Regions from separate parts of the Arthrobacter halodurans genome, predicted to be linked through region 1. Evidence: riboswitches for the same ligand, from Rfam matches in the RefSeq annotation. Region 1 holds a riboswitch; each other region holds the start of a gene.

Evidence for each region. A riboswitch is a leader RNA that binds a small molecule or an ion and turns the genes downstream of it on or off. The one in region 1 is predicted to bind S-adenosylmethionine.
Region 2: it holds a riboswitch for S-adenosylmethionine, as region 1 does, so the genes downstream of both, ACETWP_RS11990 (bifunctional o-acetylhomoserine/o-acetylserine sulfhydrylase) here and ACETWP_RS08005 (methionine ABC transporter ATP-binding protein) in region 1, are expected to answer to the same signal.
Region 3: it holds a riboswitch for S-adenosylmethionine, as region 1 does, so the genes downstream of both, ACETWP_RS12425 (hypothetical protein) here and ACETWP_RS08005 (methionine ABC transporter ATP-binding protein) in region 1, are expected to answer to the same signal.
Region 4: it holds a riboswitch for S-adenosylmethionine, as region 1 does, so the genes downstream of both, ACETWP_RS02860 (flavin reductase family protein) here and ACETWP_RS08005 (methionine ABC transporter ATP-binding protein) in region 1, are expected to answer to the same signal.

Annotation. Positions count from the first base shown of each region.
Region 1 is NZ_JBHDLJ010000005.1:68,011-72,406, forward strand. Features, by position in the region: gene ACETWP_RS07990 (FmdB family zinc ribbon protein) at 1-32, opposite strand, end outside; gene ACETWP_RS07995 (AmiS/UreI family transporter) at 61-681, opposite strand; SAM riboswitch class I at 875-971, shown strand; gene ACETWP_RS08000 (acyl-CoA dehydrogenase family protein) at 978-2,348, shown strand; SAM riboswitch class I at 2,445-2,533, shown strand; gene ACETWP_RS08005 (methionine ABC transporter ATP-binding protein) at 2,644-3,435, shown strand; gene ACETWP_RS08010 (methionine ABC transporter permease) at 3,428-4,132, shown strand; gene ACETWP_RS08015 (NtaA/DmoA family FMN-dependent monooxygenase) at 4,190-4,396, shown strand, end outside.
Region 2 is NZ_JBHDLJ010000009.1:128,270-132,665, forward strand. Features, by position in the region: gene hutI (imidazolonepropionase) at 1-580, shown strand, start outside; gene ACETWP_RS11980 (CPBP family intramembrane glutamic endopeptidase) at 606-1,400, shown strand; gene ACETWP_RS11985 (VOC family protein) at 1,432-2,076, opposite strand; SAM riboswitch class IV at 2,227-2,344, shown strand; gene ACETWP_RS11990 (bifunctional o-acetylhomoserine/o-acetylserine sulfhydrylase) at 2,416-3,756, shown strand; gene metX (homoserine O-acetyltransferase MetX) at 3,759-4,396, shown strand, end outside.
Region 3 is NZ_JBHDLJ010000010.1:69,667-74,062, forward strand. Features, by position in the region: gene sucC (ADP-forming succinate--CoA ligase subunit beta) at 1-280, shown strand, start outside; gene sucD (succinate--CoA ligase subunit alpha) at 298-1,218, shown strand; gene ACETWP_RS12425 (hypothetical protein) at 1,301-1,633, opposite strand; SAM riboswitch class IV at 1,647-1,790, opposite strand; gene ACETWP_RS12430 (DEAD/DEAH box helicase) at 1,881-4,396, opposite strand, start outside.
Region 4 is NZ_JBHDLJ010000002.1:107,552-111,947, reverse strand. Features, by position in the region: gene dnaB (replicative DNA helicase) at 1-659, opposite strand, end outside; gene ACETWP_RS02870 (hypothetical protein) at 1,195-1,452, shown strand; gene ACETWP_RS02865 (hypothetical protein) at 1,483-1,935, shown strand; gene ACETWP_RS02860 (flavin reductase family protein) at 2,042-2,548, opposite strand; SAM riboswitch class IV at 2,609-2,723, opposite strand; gene rplI (50S ribosomal protein L9) at 2,974-3,429, opposite strand; gene rpsR (30S ribosomal protein S18) at 3,445-3,684, opposite strand; gene ACETWP_RS02845 (single-stranded DNA-binding protein) at 3,748-4,353, opposite strand; gene rpsF (30S ribosomal protein S6) at 4,394-4,396, opposite strand, start outside.

The DNA of each region.
Region 1 (4,396 bases):
CCTTCCGGGCAGCGGAACTCGTACAGTGGCATGCGGATCTCCTCGCGGTGGTGGGGACGACTAGGCCGGCGCGGTGGCGGAAGCCCGGGACACCGCGGTGCGCTTGCCCAGGAACCAGGCGGCCGCCAGCGCGAGGAAGCCGCCCGCGGCCATCCAGATGGCGTTGGTGGTGGTGGCCTCGAAGGACCCCGACAACAGCAGGAGCGCGGGGATCGTTGCCGTGAGGTGGGCCACGATGATGGTGAACCACCCGGTGAACAGGGTCAGCGAGTCCTTGCCGAGGCCCAGCAAGAGGAAGAAGAGGAACCACAGGACGGCCCAAATCCACCAGATGACCCCGAACACGGGGTCGTTGGCTTGCGTGAAGTTCAGGATCCCGTAGCCGACGGCGCAGAACGCGACGAACAGGGAGAACCAGCCCAGGCCCTCGCCGGGAAGCCCGAAGGTCTGGTTCAGCGCGACGTACAGGTAGGTGAAGCCGAACAGGTAGAGTCCGGAAGCCCCGAGGATGACGGCGGGGTCGCCGTTCGACTGGGCGATGATGATGGTCGGGAACACGACCTGCATGGCACCGACGAAGAAATTGATGATGGCCGCGGACTTGCCGGGCACCTTGCCAATCAGCATCAGGCCGTTGATGAACAGGACGGCGCCGACGTACAGAAGACCGACGTTACTCAAGTGAATGCCCTCCGAAACGCGTCGTTGGGTTACGGGTTGTGGGCCGGATCTCGCGACGGATCCGGAATGCTTCACCGGTATTTGACAAGCTAGCCCCGGCCCCCGGGAAGGTCAACGGTTGTTGCCGGCAAACGCCAACCGGTCCGGCGACGCATTTGCCGCTGGCGCCGCTGGCCCTGTACAAAGGACTCACCAACCATCCAGAGCGGCTGAGAGATCTGGCTCGACGACGCCGCAGCAACCCCTTCCCGTCCGCGGGAGGAAGGTGCTCACGCCAGGACCGATGGAGTGATCCCATGGTTCCGCCCGTTTCCCCGCACGCTCCGCCGCCCGCCGACCCCGGCTTCGACGCCCGCGTGGCCGTCGCCCTGGACGAGCTGCCGCCACCGACCCCCGCGCGGCACCTGATCAAGCTGACCCCGGGGGTTCCCCCGGACGGCCGCTACGACGAGCTGGCCGCCGTCTTCCGGCCGGTGTTCGCGCGCATCGCCGAGGGGGCGGCGGCGCGCGACGCCGACCGGGTGCTGCCCTTCGAGCAGGTCGGCTGGCTCAACAAGGAGCGCTTCGGCGCCCTGCGCGTCCCCGTGTCCGACGGCGGCCACGGCGCCACCCTCGCCGACACCTTCCGCCTGCTGATCGAGCTCGCGGAGGCCGACTCGCAGGTCGCCCACCTGCTGCGCTCGCACGTCGGCTTCGTGGAGTCGATCCTGGCGCACGGGGACGCGGCGCTGCGCGGGCGCTGGTTCGCGCGTTTCGCCGCCGGACAGCTGGTCGGCAACGCCTACACCGAACGCGGGGGCAACGCGCTCGGCACGCTGAACACCGTCCTCGAGGAGCACGACGGCGGCTGGAGGCTCACGGGGGAGAAGTACTACTGCACCGGGACGATCTTCGCCGACTGGGTGGCGGTTGCCGCGGCCCGGCCGGGGCGGCCCGGCCGGGACATCGCCGTCGTGTCCACGCAGCATTCCGGGGTCCGCATCTTCGACGACTGGGACGGCTTCGGGCAGCAGCTCACGGGCACGGGATCGACGTCGTTCGCCGCGGTCCCCGTGGACACCGTGCTGCGGCCCGCCGACCTTGCGGCGCACCCGGAGTCCGCCGTGTTCCAGCTGGTCCTGCTCGCGGTGCAGGCGGGGATCTGCCGGGCCGTGCTCGGCGACGCCCGCGCCGCCGTGCAGGCCCGCACGAGGTCCTTCAGCACCGGAACCGGCGTGCCCGTGGCCGACGACCCGCAGGTCCTGCAGATCGTCGGGGAGATCTCGGCGAGCGCGTTCGCGGTCGACGCGGTGGTGCTCGCGGCCGTGGCCGAGCTGGAGTCGGTGTGCGGGACCGGGGCGGGACTCAGCGCCGCGGAGCGGTACGCGGTCTGCGAGCTCGCCGCGAACCGGGCGCAGACCGCGATCCAGCCGCTCGTGCTGGCGGCGGCCTCGCGGCTCTTCGACGGTCTCGGCGCGTCGTCGACCGCGCGGGCCTGCAACCTGGACCGCCACTGGCGCAATGCGCGGACCGTGGCCACCCACAACCCGGCGATCTACAAGGCGCGGATCGTCGGGGACTACGAGGTCAACGGCAACGCGCCGCTGCCGTTCGACGCCGTCGGCGACGTCGTGCCGCCGGACCACCGCCACCCGAGGACGCCCCGAACGGCGAAGAATACGCCGTAAGACGACGAAATATTTCGTCGGCATGGCGTGACGAGTTGGTGGATCGAAGAAAGTGCGATTCCATGGAATCGACGGCGGGGCACGCTCCGCCGTCGCACACCATCCAGAGCGGCCGAGAGACCTGGCTCATTGACGCCGCAGCAACCACCCTTCGGGGCCGGTGCTCATGCCAGGACCGATGGAGAATTCTTTCCACCACGTTCGGTCCGCTCGGACGCGCACCCCTGCCCGGGGCACGCGCCGCCCGGCCGCCGCGCGGCGGATTCTCTTCTCGGGACGACCTGAGGAGCATGACATGATCAGCATCCGGGACGTCTCGACGGTCTTCACGACCGCCGGGACCGACTTCACGGCCGTGGACCACGTGTCCCTGGAGATCCCACGGGGATCCATCCAGGGGATCATCGGCTTTTCCGGGGCGGGCAAGTCCACGCTGTTGCGCAACATCAACCTGCTGGAGCGGCCCACCTCCGGGCGGGTGTCGGTCGACGGGACCGACCTCACCGCGCTGGGGGACGAGGAGCTGCGCCGCGCCCGGCACCAGATCGGCATGATCTTCCAGCACTTCAACCTGCTGAACAACCGCACGGCGCAGCAGAACGTCGAGCTGAGCCTGAAGTTCGCCGGCGTCGAGAAGAAGGAGCGCCGGCGTCGGGCCAAGGAGGCCCTGGCGATCGTGGACATCGCGGACAAGGCCGATTCCTACCCGGCCCGCCTCTCCGGCGGCCAGAAGCAGCGCGTGGCGATCGCCCGCGCGCTGGCCACCGAGCCCAAGGTGCTGCTGTGCGACGAGCCGACGTCCGCGGTGGACCCCCGCACCACCGCCTCCGTGCTCCAGTACATCTCCGACATCAACGCCCAGCTGGGCATCACCACCGTGATCGTGACCCACGAGATGAACGTCGTGAAGGCCATCGCGGACAACGTCGCGATCCTCGAGGAGGGGCGGCTCGTGGAGCGCTTCGACCTCGCCGAGCTCGACCGGCCCGGATTCCGCCCCGCGACGGAGATCGGCCGCTACCTGATCTCCGACGACATCACGCTGGACCGCGCGGCGCGCGCCACGAAGGAGCTCTCCCATGCCTAGCCCGATCCTTCCCGCCAACACCACCGCGCTGGACCTGAACCGCGTCGCCGAGCTCTGGCCGGAGATCGTGCTGGCCATGGGGCAGACGTTCGCCATGCTGATCGTCGCGATCCCGCTGGCCGTGCTCGCCGGGACGCCGCTGGGCATCTGGCTCTATTCGATGTCCCCGCACGGACTCAAGCCGCGGCCGCGCCTGCACCGGGTGGTCGACTCGCTGGTGAACACCATGCGCTCGTTCCCGTTCCTGATCCTGCTGATCGCGATCATCCCGGTCACCCGCTTCATCGTCGGCACCACCATCGGCACGGCCGCGGTGATCGTCCCGTTGACCATCAACGCGATCCCCTACTTCGCCCGTTTCGTCGAGCAGAACCTCACGCAGCTCGGCTCGGGGGTCGTCGAGGCCGCCCGCGCCATGGGCGCCACGCGTGGGCAGATCGTGCGCGACGTGCTGCTGGTCGAGGCGAAGCCGGCGCTCATCGGCTCCATCACCATCATGACCGTGAGCTTCATCAGCTACTCGGCCATGGCCGGACTGGTTGGCGGCGGCGGAATCGGTGACTTCGCGATCCGGTACGGCTACTACCGGTACGAGACCGCCGTGATGTTCTTCGCGATCGTCCTGATGATTGTCCTGGTCCAGGCCGTCCAGATCGGCGGGACCCGCCTGGCCCGGACGCTCGACAAGCGCCACTGACCCGCGGTCCACATCCCGCCGTCCCGCGCCCCCACCCCACCCCTCCCTAGGAGAACCATGCCTTCCACCGGATCCTCCGGGCGTCCGCGCCTGCTGCTCAGCGCGTTCCTGATGAACACCCCCAGCCACATCCTGGGTGGCCAGTGGCGCCATCCCGAGGCGCAGCAGCACCGCTTCAACGAACTGTCGCTGTGGACCGACCTGGCCCGCCAGCTCGAGGACGCCAAGTTCGACGCCCTGTTCTTCGCCGACGTCGTGGGGCTC
Region 2 (4,396 bases), on a different contig from region 1:
CGTCCTCGACGCCTGCCGGCGGGCGGGCCTGGGACTGCGCGTCCACGGGAACCAGCTGGGACCGGGGCCGGGGGTGCGGCTGGCGGTCGAGTTCGGCGCCGCCAGCGTGGACCACGTGAACCACCTGGACGACGACGACGTCGCCGCGCTCGCCGGCAGCTGGTCCGGCTGGGACCCCGCCGCGGCGCGCGGCGCGCGCGGCACCGTGGCCACCTGCCTGCCCGCCTGCGACCTCTCCACGCGGCAGCCGCTCGCGCCGGGGCGACGGCTCGTCGACGCGGGGGTGGAGATCGCGCTGGCCTCCAACTGCAACCCGGGCACCAGCTACACGACGTCGATGAACTTCTGCGTCGCGACGGCCGTCCTGCAGATGCGGCTGACGGTGGACGAGGCCGTGCGGGCGGCCACGTTCGGCGGCGCTTTGGCCCTGGGCGTGCAGGACAGCGTCGGGTCGCTCGAGGTGGGCAAGCGCGCCGACCTCCAGCTGCTCAACGCGCCGTCCGCGACCCATCTGGCGTACCGCCCCGGGATGCCGCTGACCGGCGCGGTCTGGCGGGCGGGTGTCCGGCACGGCGGCTGAGCCGCCGCATCGCTAGGATCGGGTCATGGACCGAGTGCGCAACGACCCGCGGCAGACCGGAACCGGCGGCCCGACGAAGGACCACCGGCGGCTGAAAGTGGAGCTCCTCATCGTCCTCGGCCTCTCGCTCGGGCAGTCCGCGGTCTACGCCGTGGTCAGCCTCATGGACAAGCTCAGTCGCGCCCCGCTGGCGGACCAGACGACCAGCATGAACAACAGCCTCAGCGAGCGCCCGTATTTCGACCTGACGTACCAGCTGCTCGACATCGTCTTCGCCCTGGTGCCGGTGGCGCTGGTGTTCTTCCTCTTCGCGCACGCGGGCGCCAACGGCTTCCGGCGCATGGGGTTCGACCTGCGCAGGCCCTGGGCCGACCTCGGGTGGGGGGTCGCGCTCTTCGTCGGGATCGGGCTGGGCACGCTGGCCATGTACGCCGTCGGCCGCTCCCTCGGGGTGACCACGGCGATCGTCCCGGCCGCGCTCGAGCCGTACTGGTGGACCGTGCCCGTCCTGGCCCTGTCCGCGGTGCGCCACGGCGTCGTGGAGGAGGTCATCGTCGTCGGCTACCTGTTCGACCGCCTGCGGCGGCTCGGCTGGGGCGTGTGGCCGATCCTGCTCGCCTCCGCCCTGCTGCGCGGCAGCTACCACCTGTACCAGGGGTTCGGGCCGTTCGTCGGGAACGTGCTCATGGGCCTGGTGTTCGGCTGGCTGTACCTGCGCTACAAGCGCGTCATGCCGCTGGTGATCGCCCACGCGCTGCTGGACACCGCGGGATTCGTCGGATACTCGCTCCTCGGTCCGGCGATCGGGTTGGGGACCTAGGCCCGGACCCGACCGCCGGACCGCGACGGCGCTAGACCGTCACCGCTCCGTGGGGGGTGTCGAAGGTGACGGACATGATGCCGGGAGTTCCGTTGGGCGCCTGCCACTCCACCTCGACGCCCTCCAGCGGGCTCTGCTCGGGGGTGCCGAGCCATTCGCGGACGCGCTCCCGGGAGCCCGCGATCGTGATCTTGGAGATCCGCCCCTGCGGGGCCAGGGCCTTGGACGGGTGGAGGTCCTCTGTGCCGTCGTCCCAGCGCAGCATGTAGGGGACCTGCGGGTCGGAGATCAGGCCCTTAATGCCGATCTGCTGCCACGTCAGTTCCTGGCCGTCCGGGAACTTCCGGTTGCCCGGCACGGAGGAGCGGCCCAGCCGCTCCTCGAAGGGCGCCAGATCGTCGACGGCGACGCACCAGCCCATCCAGCCGCCGCCCATCTCGGAGCGGGCGCGCACGGCCTGCCCGAAGGGCGCCTTGTCCGACGCCGGGTGATTCAGCACCTCCACCACCTCCAGGTACTGGTCGTTCAGCAGCGGGAAAATCACATTCCGCGTGCCGAAACGGGGATGGACGCCGCCCTTGACGGACTCGATCCCCAACATGTCTGCGATGCGCCCGGCCGTGGCCGCCAGCCCATCAGGTCCGCAAGCGTAAGAAACATGGTCCAACCTCATCATGTGCCCATGATGGCACTTTGTGAGGTGGGTCTCGACTTAGGCTCCCCTAATACGCGCCTGACAGCGGGCGGAAGGCGAAATGCGTACCTCCGGCGTCACAAAACGGCCGCGGATCTTGCCGCCCGCGCGACCGTCCGTAGACTGGTGGTAGGTCATGAGTGCCAGCGCGAAACCCCGGTTTGCTGGCCGGCAACCCTCCACTCGCGGTGGGGTGCCCCGGGTGAGGACCTGGCTCCGCGCCGCGAAGGGCGTGGGGCAAGCGCGGGTCGTTTCCGGCGGCGCCACCGTCCGGTGGGCCCGCCGCAGGGGACGGCCCCTCCGACGAAGGGGAGCACCACGATGTCCAGCAACTGGTCCTTTGAGACGCGACAGATCCATTCCGGGCAGACGCCCGACGAGGCGACGGGCGCCCGGGCCCTCCCGATCTACCAGACGACGTCGTTCGTCTTCCCGAGCGCCGAGAGCGCGGCGGCCCGGTTCGCCCTCCAGGAGCTCGCGCCGATCTACACCCGCATCGGCAACCCCACGCAGGAGGCCGTGGAGACCCGCATCGCCGACCTCGAGGGGGGCGTCGGCGCGCTGCTGCTGTCCTCCGGCCAGGCGGCGACGACATACTCCATCCTCAACGTCGCCGAGTCCGGGGACCACGTGGTCGCCAGCCCCAGCCTTTACGGGGGCACGCAGAACCTCTTCAAGCACACCCTGCGCAAGCTCGGGATCGAGGTGACGTTCGTGGCCGACCCGGACGACCTCGACCAGTGGCGCGCGGCCGCGCGCCCGAACACCAAGGCGTTCTTCGGCGAGGTCGTCGCCAACCCGCGCCAGGACGTGCTCGACATTGAGGGCGTCAGCGCCGTCGCCCACGAGGTCGGCGTGCCGCTGATCGTCGACAACACGCTGTCCACGCCGTTCCTGATCCGCCCGATCGAGTGGGGCGCGGACATCGTCGTCCACTCGGCCACCAAGTACCTCGGCGGGCACGGCACGGCCATGGCCGGCGTCATCGTGGACTCCGGGAACTTCGACTTCGCGGCGGACCCGCAGCGGTTCCCCGGCTTCAACACGCCGGACGAGTCCTACAACGGGCTGGTCTTCGCGCGGGACCTCGGGGTCGGCGGGCTGCTCGGCGCGAACCTGGCGTTTGTCCTCAAGGCGCGCGTACAGCTCCTGCGCGACCTCGGATCCGCCGTCGCGCCGCTCAACGCGTTCCTCATCGCCCAGGGACTGGAGACGCTCAGCCTGCGCATGGAGCGCCACGTCTCCAACGCGCAGGCCGTCGCCGAGTGGCTCGAGACCCAGGAGCAGGTCGGGTCCGTCGTCTACGCGGGACTCCCGTCCAGCCCCTGGTTCGAGCGCGGCCGCCGGTACGGACCGCGCGGCACGGGGGCGATCGTGTCCTTCGAGATCGCCGGCGGCAAGGAGGCGGGGCAGGCCTTCGTCGACGCGCTCGTGCTGCACTCCCACGTGGCCAACGTCGGCGACGTCCGCTCGCTCGTGATCCACCCGGCCTCGACGACCCATTCCCAGCTCGCGGAGGCCGAGCAGCGTGCCGCCGGGGTCACCCCGGGCCTGGTGCGGCTGGCGGTCGGGATCGAGCACATCGACGACATCATCGCCGACCTGGCCGCGGGATTCGACGCCGTGCGCACCGGCGCCACCGACCTCCAGGCGGTGAAGTGAGCATCGACTTCGGCACCGCATCCCAGCGCCTGACCCGGACGGACGCCGCGGGGCCCGGGCGGGACGGTGTCCTGCGCACCCTGCGGACGGGCCCGTTCCGTTTCGAGACCGGCGGCTCGCTGCCGTTCCTCGACGTGGGCTACGAGACGTGGGGCCGGCTCGACGCCGACGCCTCCAACGCCGTGCTGCTCCACCACGCGCTGACCGGCGACACGCACGTGGCCCGCGGCGAGGGCGCGGAGCCGGGATGGTGGGACGGCTTCGTCGGTCCCGGCCGCACCATCGACACCGACCGCTTCTTCGTTGTCGCGGCCAACATGGTCGGCGGCTGCTACGGGACCACCGGGCCGTCCAGCCCGGATCCGGACGGCAGGCCCTGGGGTTCGCGGTTCCCGTTCACGACCGTCCGCGATTCCGTCCGCGCCGAGGCGCGGCTGGCCGACGCGCTGGGCATCGACCGTTGGCACACGGTGCTCGGCGGCTCGCTCGGCGGCGCGCGCGCCCTGGAGTGGGCCGCCGAGTACCCGGACCGCGTCGCGCGCTGCGTCGTCGTCGCGGCCACGGCCGCGTCCAGCGCCGAGCAGATCGCCTTCGCGCGCATCCAGACGGAGGCCATCCGGCTCGATCCGGACTTCGCGGG
Region 3 (4,396 bases), on a different contig from region 1:
GGCCGCCGGGTTGGACGTCATCCTCAACGACACGCAGGTCAAGAGCGTGTTCGTGAACGTCTTCGGCGGCATCACCGCGTGCGACGCCGTCGCCAACGGCATCGTCAAGGCCCTGGAGATCCTCGGCGAGAAGGCCACCAAGCCGCTGGTCGTCCGCCTCGACGGCAACAACGTCGACGAGGGCCGCCGCATCCTGCGCGAGGCCGGACACCCGCTGGTGACCCTGGCCACCACCATGGACGAAGGCGCCGACAAGGCCGCCGAACTGGCCAACAAGTAAAGGGACGGGATCACAGAATGTCTATCTTCCTGAACAAGGATTCCAAGGTCATCGTCCAGGGCATCACCGGCGGCGAGGGCTCCAAGCACACCGCCCGCATGCTGCACGCCGGCACCCAGATCGTCGGCGGCGTGAACGCCCGCAAGGCCGGCACCACGGTCACCCACGGCGCCAAGGAGATCACGGTCTTCGGCACGGTCCAGGAGGCCATGGCCGAGACCGGCGCCGACGTGTCGATCGTCTTCGTGCCGCCCGCCTTCACCAAGGACGCCGTCGTCGAGGCCATCGAGGCCGGCATCGGCCTCGTCGTGGTCATCACCGAGGGCGTGCCCGTGCAGGACGCCGCCGAGTTCTGGGCGCTCGCCCAGTCCAAGGTCGACGCCGACGGCAAGCAGGTCACCCGCATCATCGGCCCGAACTGCCCCGGCATCATCACCCCGGGCGAGTCGCTGGTCGGCATCACGCCGGCGAACATCACCGGCAAGGGCGGGGTGGGCCTGGTCTCCAAGTCCGGCACGCTGACCTACCAGATGATGTACGAGCTGCGCGACCTCGGCTTCTCCACCGCCATCGGCATCGGCGGCGACCCGATCATCGGCACCACCCACATCGACGCCCTCGCGGCGTTCGAGGCGGACCCGGACACCAAGGCGATCGTGATGATCGGCGAAATCGGCGGGGACGCCGAGGAGCGCGCCGCGGAGTTCATCAAGAACAACGTCACCAAGCCTGTCGTCGGCTACGTGGCCGGCTTCACCGCCCCGGAGGGCAAGACCATGGGCCACGCCGGCGCCATCGTCTCCGGTTCCTCCGGCACGGCGCAGGCCAAGAAGGAGGCCCTCGAGGCCGCGGGCGTCAAGGTCGGCAAGACCCCGTCCGAGACCGCGCACCTGCTGCGCGAGGTCTACCCGGAGCACGAGCCCGACTCGAACCTCTAGGAACCGCGGGCCCCTCGGGGCATGCACGACGGCGGCCGCCGCCTTCCCCCGGGAAGGCGGCGGCCGCCGTCGTGCGGGATGCTCAGGCGCGGCCGGTCGCGAGGCGGAAGAAGGACGTGCCGGCGCGGGAGTGCGCCCCCGGGATCAGCACGCGGCCGAGGTCGGGGTTCCACTCCACGCGGACGGGCGCGCCCGCGGCGGCCCGCGCCAACGCGTCGAAGTCCTCGGCCGCGAGCACCCACTCGATCCCGTCCGCGCTGACGCGCACCAGGCGGCGGTCGGGGCACAGGCGGAGCGTCGCTGCGATCCAGTCGTTGGGGAAGCGTGCCGCGCCGACGGGCGCGCCAGCGCCGGCGCGCCGCCGGACGGAGGGGTGGGAAGCGGTGGAACGGGGGCGGTGCCGCAGGGTGGTCATGGCGGTGCCTTTCGGATTGTCCTTGCCGGCGGCGGCTGCCGCGGGCCGCTTCGTCATCCGAACCACCCGCCGAACAATCCGGGACCGCGGCCGAGGCCGGGTCCCCGTGTGGGGTTGGTGCATGGCCAGTCGGAGCTTGGCGCCATGTCTCGTGAAGCTGGGTCCAGCCTAGCCCACCGCCGGACGGCCCGCACCGTGTCGCGCCCGCGGGGTAACACGCGCTCCCGGAGCGCTTCCGCGGGGCGCGTTAATCCTTGAGCAGGTCGCGGATGTCGTCGGCGGTCATGGCCGAACCGAAGCCCTCGCCGTCGTCCATCACCGAGGAGATCAGCTGGCGCTTGGCGTCCTGCAGCGCCACGACCTTCTCCTCGATGGTGTCCTTGGCGACCATGCGGTAGACCATGACGTTGCGGGTCTGCCCGATCCGGTGCGCGCGGTCCACGGCCTGGGACTCCGCGGCCGGGTTCCACCACGGGTCCAGCAGGAAGCAGTAGTCGGCCTCGGTGAGGTTCAGCCCGAATCCGCCGGCCTTGAGGCTGATGAGGAACACGGGCGCCCGTCCGGTCTTGAAGTCCCCGATGACCTCGGAGCGCTTGCGCGTGGAGCCGTCCAGGTACGCGTATTCGACCCCCTCCGCCTCGAGCCGAGCCGCGGCCTTCTTCAGGAACGAGGTGAACTGGCTGAACACCAGCGCGCGGTGCCCCTCGGCGAGCACGTCCTCGAGCTGCTCGAACAGGACGTCCAGCTTCGCCGACGGGACGCCGTCGTACTCCGCGTCCACGAGCGACGCGTCCAGCGAGAGCATCCGCAGCAGCGTGAGCGACTGGAAGATGGTGAAGCGGTTCTTGTCCATGTCCTCGACCAGGCGCAGGATCTTCTGCCGCTCCCGCTGGAGGTGCGTGTCGTAGATCTTGCGGTGCTTCGCCGTGAGCTCGACGTGGAGGACCTGCTCCTGCTTCGGTGGCAGGTCGGTGACGACGGCGGACTTCGTGCGGCGCAGCATGAACGGCCGGATCCGCCGCCGGAGCCGGGCGAGCGGCTCGTCGAGCCCCTGCTTCTCGATGGGCCGCTGGTACTCCTCGGCGTAGCGCACGGCCGACGGGAAGAGCCCGGGGGAGACGATTGCGAAGATCGACCACAGCTCCATGAGGTTGTTCTCCATGGGGGTGCCGGTGATCGCCAGCTTGAAGCGCGCGTCGAGGTCGCGGGCCGCGTGGTGGGCCTTCGTGGCCTTGTTCTTCACGAACTGCGCCTCGTCCAGGATCAGGCCGGCCCAGGCCACCGAGTGGTACGCCTCGGCGTCGAGCCGGAAAAGCGTGTAGGACGTCACGACGACGTCGTGCGTGGCGGCGAGCGCCGCCAGGGCGTGCGGCGCCCGCGCCTGGGTGTCGGCGACGAGGGCCACGCTGAGCCCCGGCGCGAAACGCGCCGCCTCGTCGGCCCAGTTGGACACGACCGACGTCGGGGCGACCACGAGGAAGGGTCCGGGCACCAGCGGCGAGGACGACGCCGGCGCGTCGGCCGCCGCGGCGAGGTGCGCCGCCGTCGTGGCCGGGTCCGCGCTGGCCCACTGCTGCTTCGCGTGCAGGATCAGGGCGAGCGTCTGCAGGGTCTTGCCCAGGCCCATGTCGTCCGCGAGCACGCCGCCGAGCCCGTTGCGCCACAGCATCGCCAGCCAGGCGAAGCCGTCCCGCTGGTAGGGGCGGAGCTCCGCATGCAGGTCCGCGGGCAGCTCGGCCGGGCCCGCCTCGGCCAGGTTCAGCAGCGAGCCGACGCCCGCGTACCAGGAGTCGGGGCCCTCGGTCTGCGTGGCCAGCGCGTCCAGCTCCTCCCACAGGGACGCCTGGTAGCGGGTGATGCGCAACTCGTGCGGGCGGTCCTGGAGGTGCCCGGCCTCGGTGACGAGCTCGCGCAGCTTGTCGAAGAGCGGGTGGTCCAGCGAGAAGTAGGTCTTGTCCGGCATCAGCATGCGGTTCTGCCCCCGGGAGAGGGCGCGGAGGATCTCGGCGAACGGGATGCGGCGCTCGCCGACGGCGATGACCAGTCCGAGGTCGAACCAGTCGCGGCGCTCCGACTCCACGGTGGTGACGGTCAGCTCGGGGGACTCGGTGAGCTCCCGGTATTCCGGCTCCCGCCCCGTGACATCGATCCGCAACCCGTCGAGCTCGCCGAGGGCGGGCAGGGTGCGGCGGACGAAGTCCACGGTGTCCAGGCCGCGCAGGGTCCGCGGCGCCAGCACCCGGCCGGCCAGCGCGGGCGAGTCCTCGAGGACGGCGAGGGCGGCGTTCTCCAGGGCGGTCTCCGACTCCGCGTCGCGGGTGTCGGCGTCAACCGGCATGGGGCCGTAGTCGAAGTTCCAGTCCAGCTCGGCGACGTCGCCGCCCGGGTACCCGACGCTGAGCACCAGCTTCGGGGGCAGGATCTCCGGCAGCTCCACGGACCCGTCGAGGCTGACGACCGCGACGCGCCGCCCGAGCCGGGGGTAGACCTTCGCCAGGAAGTCCCCGATCTCCGGCGCGGGCACCTCGATGCCCTCCGGGTGGCGGAGCAGCTCGAGCTCCGTGGGGTCCAGGCGACCCTCCACGGGGGCCAGGAGGACCACGGCGGAGTCGTCGGTGGCGGCGTAGATGCCGTGGTTGCCGATGGCGCCGGCGGGGCGGTGCCCGTCCAGCTCCACGAGCCCGCCGTCGATGGACAGCGTGGGGACGAGGCGCAGCGGGGAGTCCGCCGCGCCCGAGGCGTCGCGCAGCGCGGCGAGCGCCA
Region 4 (4,396 bases), on a different contig from region 1:
GCGGGACGCGCCGCGATCACGATCATCTGCCCGCCGTGCAGACCCTGGGTCAGCTCGTCGAACTCGTAGAAGCCGGTGGGGACGCCGGTCATGCCCTCGCCCCGGTGCCCGGCCGACTCGATCTCGTCCACCGTGCCCTCGATGATGTCGCGCAGCGGCACGTAGTCCTCGGCGGTCCGTCGTTCCGCGACGGCGTAGATCTCCGCCTGGGCCTGGTTGACGATCTCGTCCACTTCGCCGTCCTGGGAGTAGCCCAACTGGACGATCTTGGTCCCGGCGTCGACGAGGCGGCGCAGGACGGCGCGCTCCCGGACGATCTCGGCATAGAACCCCGCGTTGGCGGCGGTGGGGACCGATTGGATGAGGGTGTGGAGGTATGCGGGACCACCGATGCGCGAGATCTCCGAGCGCTTGGTGAGCAGATCGGAGACGGTGACCGCGTCGGCGGGCTCGCCGCGTCCGTAGAGGTCGATGATGGCCTCGAAGATGGACTCGTGGGCCGGCCGGTAGAAGTCGATCCCGCGGAGGACCTCCACGCAGTCGGCGATGGCGTCCTTGGACAGCATCATGCCGCCCAGGACACTCTGCTCCGCCACCAGGTCCTGTGGCGGGGTCCGGCCGAACTCAGACTCCCGCGAACCCTTGGAGTCTGTCTGCATCAGCGACACGTCGCTTCCCTTCACCTCGGTGGTGGGCGGCCGTCGGCGCACCCGTGCTGCCTCCATTATCCCAGCCCGCGCCGGGTCCGTCTGGAGGTTGTGGAGATCGCGGGGCGAGGCCCGTCGCAGTGCGCGCGGTGGACCGGAGACCCTGTCACCATAGACCCTTTCCGCGCCCTTCCCAACCGAGTTGTCCACAGCCCATGTGGAGAAGCTGTGTGCAGTGCGGCGTGTTGTGTGCACAGACTGGGGAGGAGGTTGTGGATGAAATATTTCTTTCAGATTCGAAACGGCTCTGACTAGGCTTTTTATCCACGACAACCTGTGTACAAAAAGATTTTCGGGATCAACATTCAGGGGCTACTTGGAGGTTGTGTGGTGGGTTACGATCCCACGAGCGTCACTTTTCCACAGAAGCAACGGCACTATCCACAGACACGCGGGTCGCGCCTGTGCATGCACGCCGGATCTTGGTTGTCCACCCCACCCGGCACTGCGATACTGTCCCCATGACCACCAGCGCGATGCCTTCCCCGTGAGCGAAGCCACGACCCGGGCTGCCGCCGTCGACCCCTTGGATCGCGTGGACGGTGTGGGGCATCCGGTGCGCCGCGCGGACGCCCACGCGCTGCGGGCCCGGCTTGGCCGGCACGGGCCCGGCGCCGCCTGCCTCTCCGTCAACAGGCCGGCCGACATCGATCCCGGGATCCTCCGCCAGCTCGTCGACACCGGATACCGGCACGTCATGTCGGACCTCCCTGCACCGGTCGGCTCACCGAGCCACGACCACTAGCCGCGCACACCCAGCCACAGGAGATGCACCATGCCCGGACTCACCCTTCAGGAGATGCTGGTCCTCGGCCTGATCTTCGCGGCGCTCGCCTGGCTCCTGGTCGCCGCGATCCGGTCCCGACCGCGCCACCAGCTCAACGAAGCCGACCAGTACATCGCCCGGCTCAATGAGGCCGCGGCGCGGCAGCAGGCGGCGGACACCGAGCGCGCCGAGCAGCTCCGGCTCGCGACAACGCAACGGACGGCGGCGGCACGGCGCGCCTCGACCGGACGCACGGGCCAGGGCGCCTCGTCGACCGCGGGACGGGCGGCCACCGAACGGCAGGCCGCTGCGAGACTCGGAGCGACCGACCCGGAATACGCCGAGGTGCTGGCACTCGTGCAGGCCGGGAAAACCCGGGAGGCGGTCCAGAAGATCCACCACGACACCGGTATCCCCCTGACGGAGGCCCGGAAGTTCGTCGACTCCCTCCAGGCGTCCTAGGCGGCTGACGACCCACTCGGCCACTCGCCCCTGCATGTCGCTGACCCGGCTGGGTTCGGGGCACGCGCCACCGGCCCGCACCCGTGCCACGCGCCTCGGACCGCGACTACACCAGGGCGGTCTCCCGGAGACGTCGGAACGCGGACCCGTGGAAGACGAGGGGTTCGTTCGCGTCCGCGTGTGCCGCATGGCCGTGGACCCGCAGCAGCACCACGCGGTGGTCCCCGGCGGGGATCTCCTGCTCGACGCTGCATTCGAGCCAGAGCGCTGCCTCGTCCAGGAACAGGGCGTCCTGGTCGGTCGACTCGAGCCGGAGCCCGGCGAAGCGATCCCCCTGGCGGGACGCGATCTGCCGGCAGACGCCCTCGTGGCGCTCGCCCAGCACGGAGACACCGATCCGCGGTGCGGAGCGCAGGATCGGCCAGGTGCGGGAAGAGTTCTGCACGGCAAACATCACGAGCGGCGGATCGAGCGAGACGCCCACGGTGAACGATGAGGCGACGATGCCCTGCGGCTGGCCGTCCACCAGGGCGCAGAGGGCGGCCACCCCCGAGGGGAAGCGCGCGAAGGCGCCGCGGAGCGAGTCGGGGTGCAGGTCGTCGGAGAGAGACATGGCGGGATCCTTCGGCGTTGCGCACACCGCGGAAGACCACCCGTGGGGGCGCCCGCCAATGTGCGGTACTTGCCGCACGGGGTGTCCGGACGGCCGAATCATCACCTGGAGCACCCCACTACCGTGAGAGGGTTGCCGTCCAACGAGCCAGGGCTTGACGTTGGCGCTCTTGATTCACCTACCACGCTAGGCCCGTGCCGCATCACGGGTCAAAGGCCCGGCGGAATGTTTCTCCGGGCTACGGAGCCGGCCGCCGGGGACCGCGGCCCATCCGCCGCGGCGTGGGCCTCCGCCTCCGAACCCTCCTCGCTCCTGGCCTCCGCACCGGCACACCGGCACACAAACGCCGAGGGACCCCGCCGTGTGGCGGGGTCCCTCGGTCGTGTCCGCCGGGGCGCGCAACGGCGCGCCACCGGCGGGACGGACTACTTCTTTGCGGCGACGACCTGGAGGTCGAGCGTCGCGGAGACGTCCTCGTGCAGTCGCACGGTCGCCTGGTAGTTGCCGGTCGACTTGATGTGCTCCGGCATTTCAACCTTGCGCTTGTCGATCGAGCCGAGGCCGGCGGCCTCGACGGCCTTGGCGATGTCCTCGGCCTTGACGGTGCCGAACAGCCGTCCGGTCTCGCCGGCCTTGACCGTCACCTTGACGGGCTTCGCGGCGAGGGAGGCGGCCAGCTTCTGGGCCTCTTCCAGCGTCGCGACGGCGCGCGCCGCGCGGCCGGCCTTGATGGACTCGACCTGCTTCTCGCCGCCCTTGGTCCACGTGATGGCGAAACCGCGGGGCAGAAGGTAGTTACGTGCGTAACCGTTCTTCACCTCGATGATGTCGCCAGCGGTGCCGAGACCGGTGACTTCGTGCGTCAGAATGAGCTTTGCCATGTTGGTATCCCTTCCTTAGCCGCGGCCAGCGCCGGAGTAAGGCAGCAGGGCAACTTCGCGCGCGTTCTTGATGGCCTGGGCGATCTTGCGCTGCTCCTGGACGGAGACGCCGGTCACGCGACGGGCACGGATCTTTCCGCGGTCGGAGATGAACTTGCGCAGCAGTGCTACGTCCTTGTAGTCGATGACCTTAACGTCAGCGGCCTTCAGGGGGTTGGACTTTGGTTTGGGCTTACGGAGTTCAGCCTTAGCCATCGTGGAGCTCCTTTGATCTTGTGGAGCCCGCAGAAAGGTTCTGCGGGATGGTGAATATGGGTGTTAGAAAGGCGGTTCGTCGGAACCCGGGTTGTTGCCCCATCCGCCGCTGCCGGAGGAGGAGGACGACGATGCCCACGGGTCTTCGGCCGGCGCATTCCAAGTGCCGCCCGAATTTCCGCCGGAGTTGCCACCGGGGTTTCCGCCGGCGTTGCCGCCGCCAAAACCGCCGGAGTTGCCGGCGTTGCCGCCACCGAAGCCGCCGGAGTTGCCGCCGCCGAAGCCGCCGCCCCCACCGCTGGAGCGCTGGGTGCGGGTGACCTTGGCGGAGGCGTAGCGCAGCGACGGGCCGATTTCATCGACCTCGAGCTCGGAAACGGTCCGCTTCTCGCCTTCCTTGGTTTCGTAGGAACGGGACTTCAGCCGGCCCTGGGCGACGACTCGCATGCCCTTGGTCAGCGTCTCGGCGACATTCTCGGCAGCCTCGCGCCACACCGACGCGCGGAGGAACAGCGTTTCGCCGTCCTTCCACTCGTTGCTCTGGCGGTCGAAGGTCCGCGGGGTGGAAGCGATGGTGAAATTCGCCACCGCCGCCCCGGACGGGGTGAAACGGAGTTCCGGGTCGCCGGTGAGATTACCGATGACCGTGATGATGGTCTCGCCTGCCATGGTGCCTCCTTCTGTCTGTTTCTACTGAGGAAAGCGCAGACTA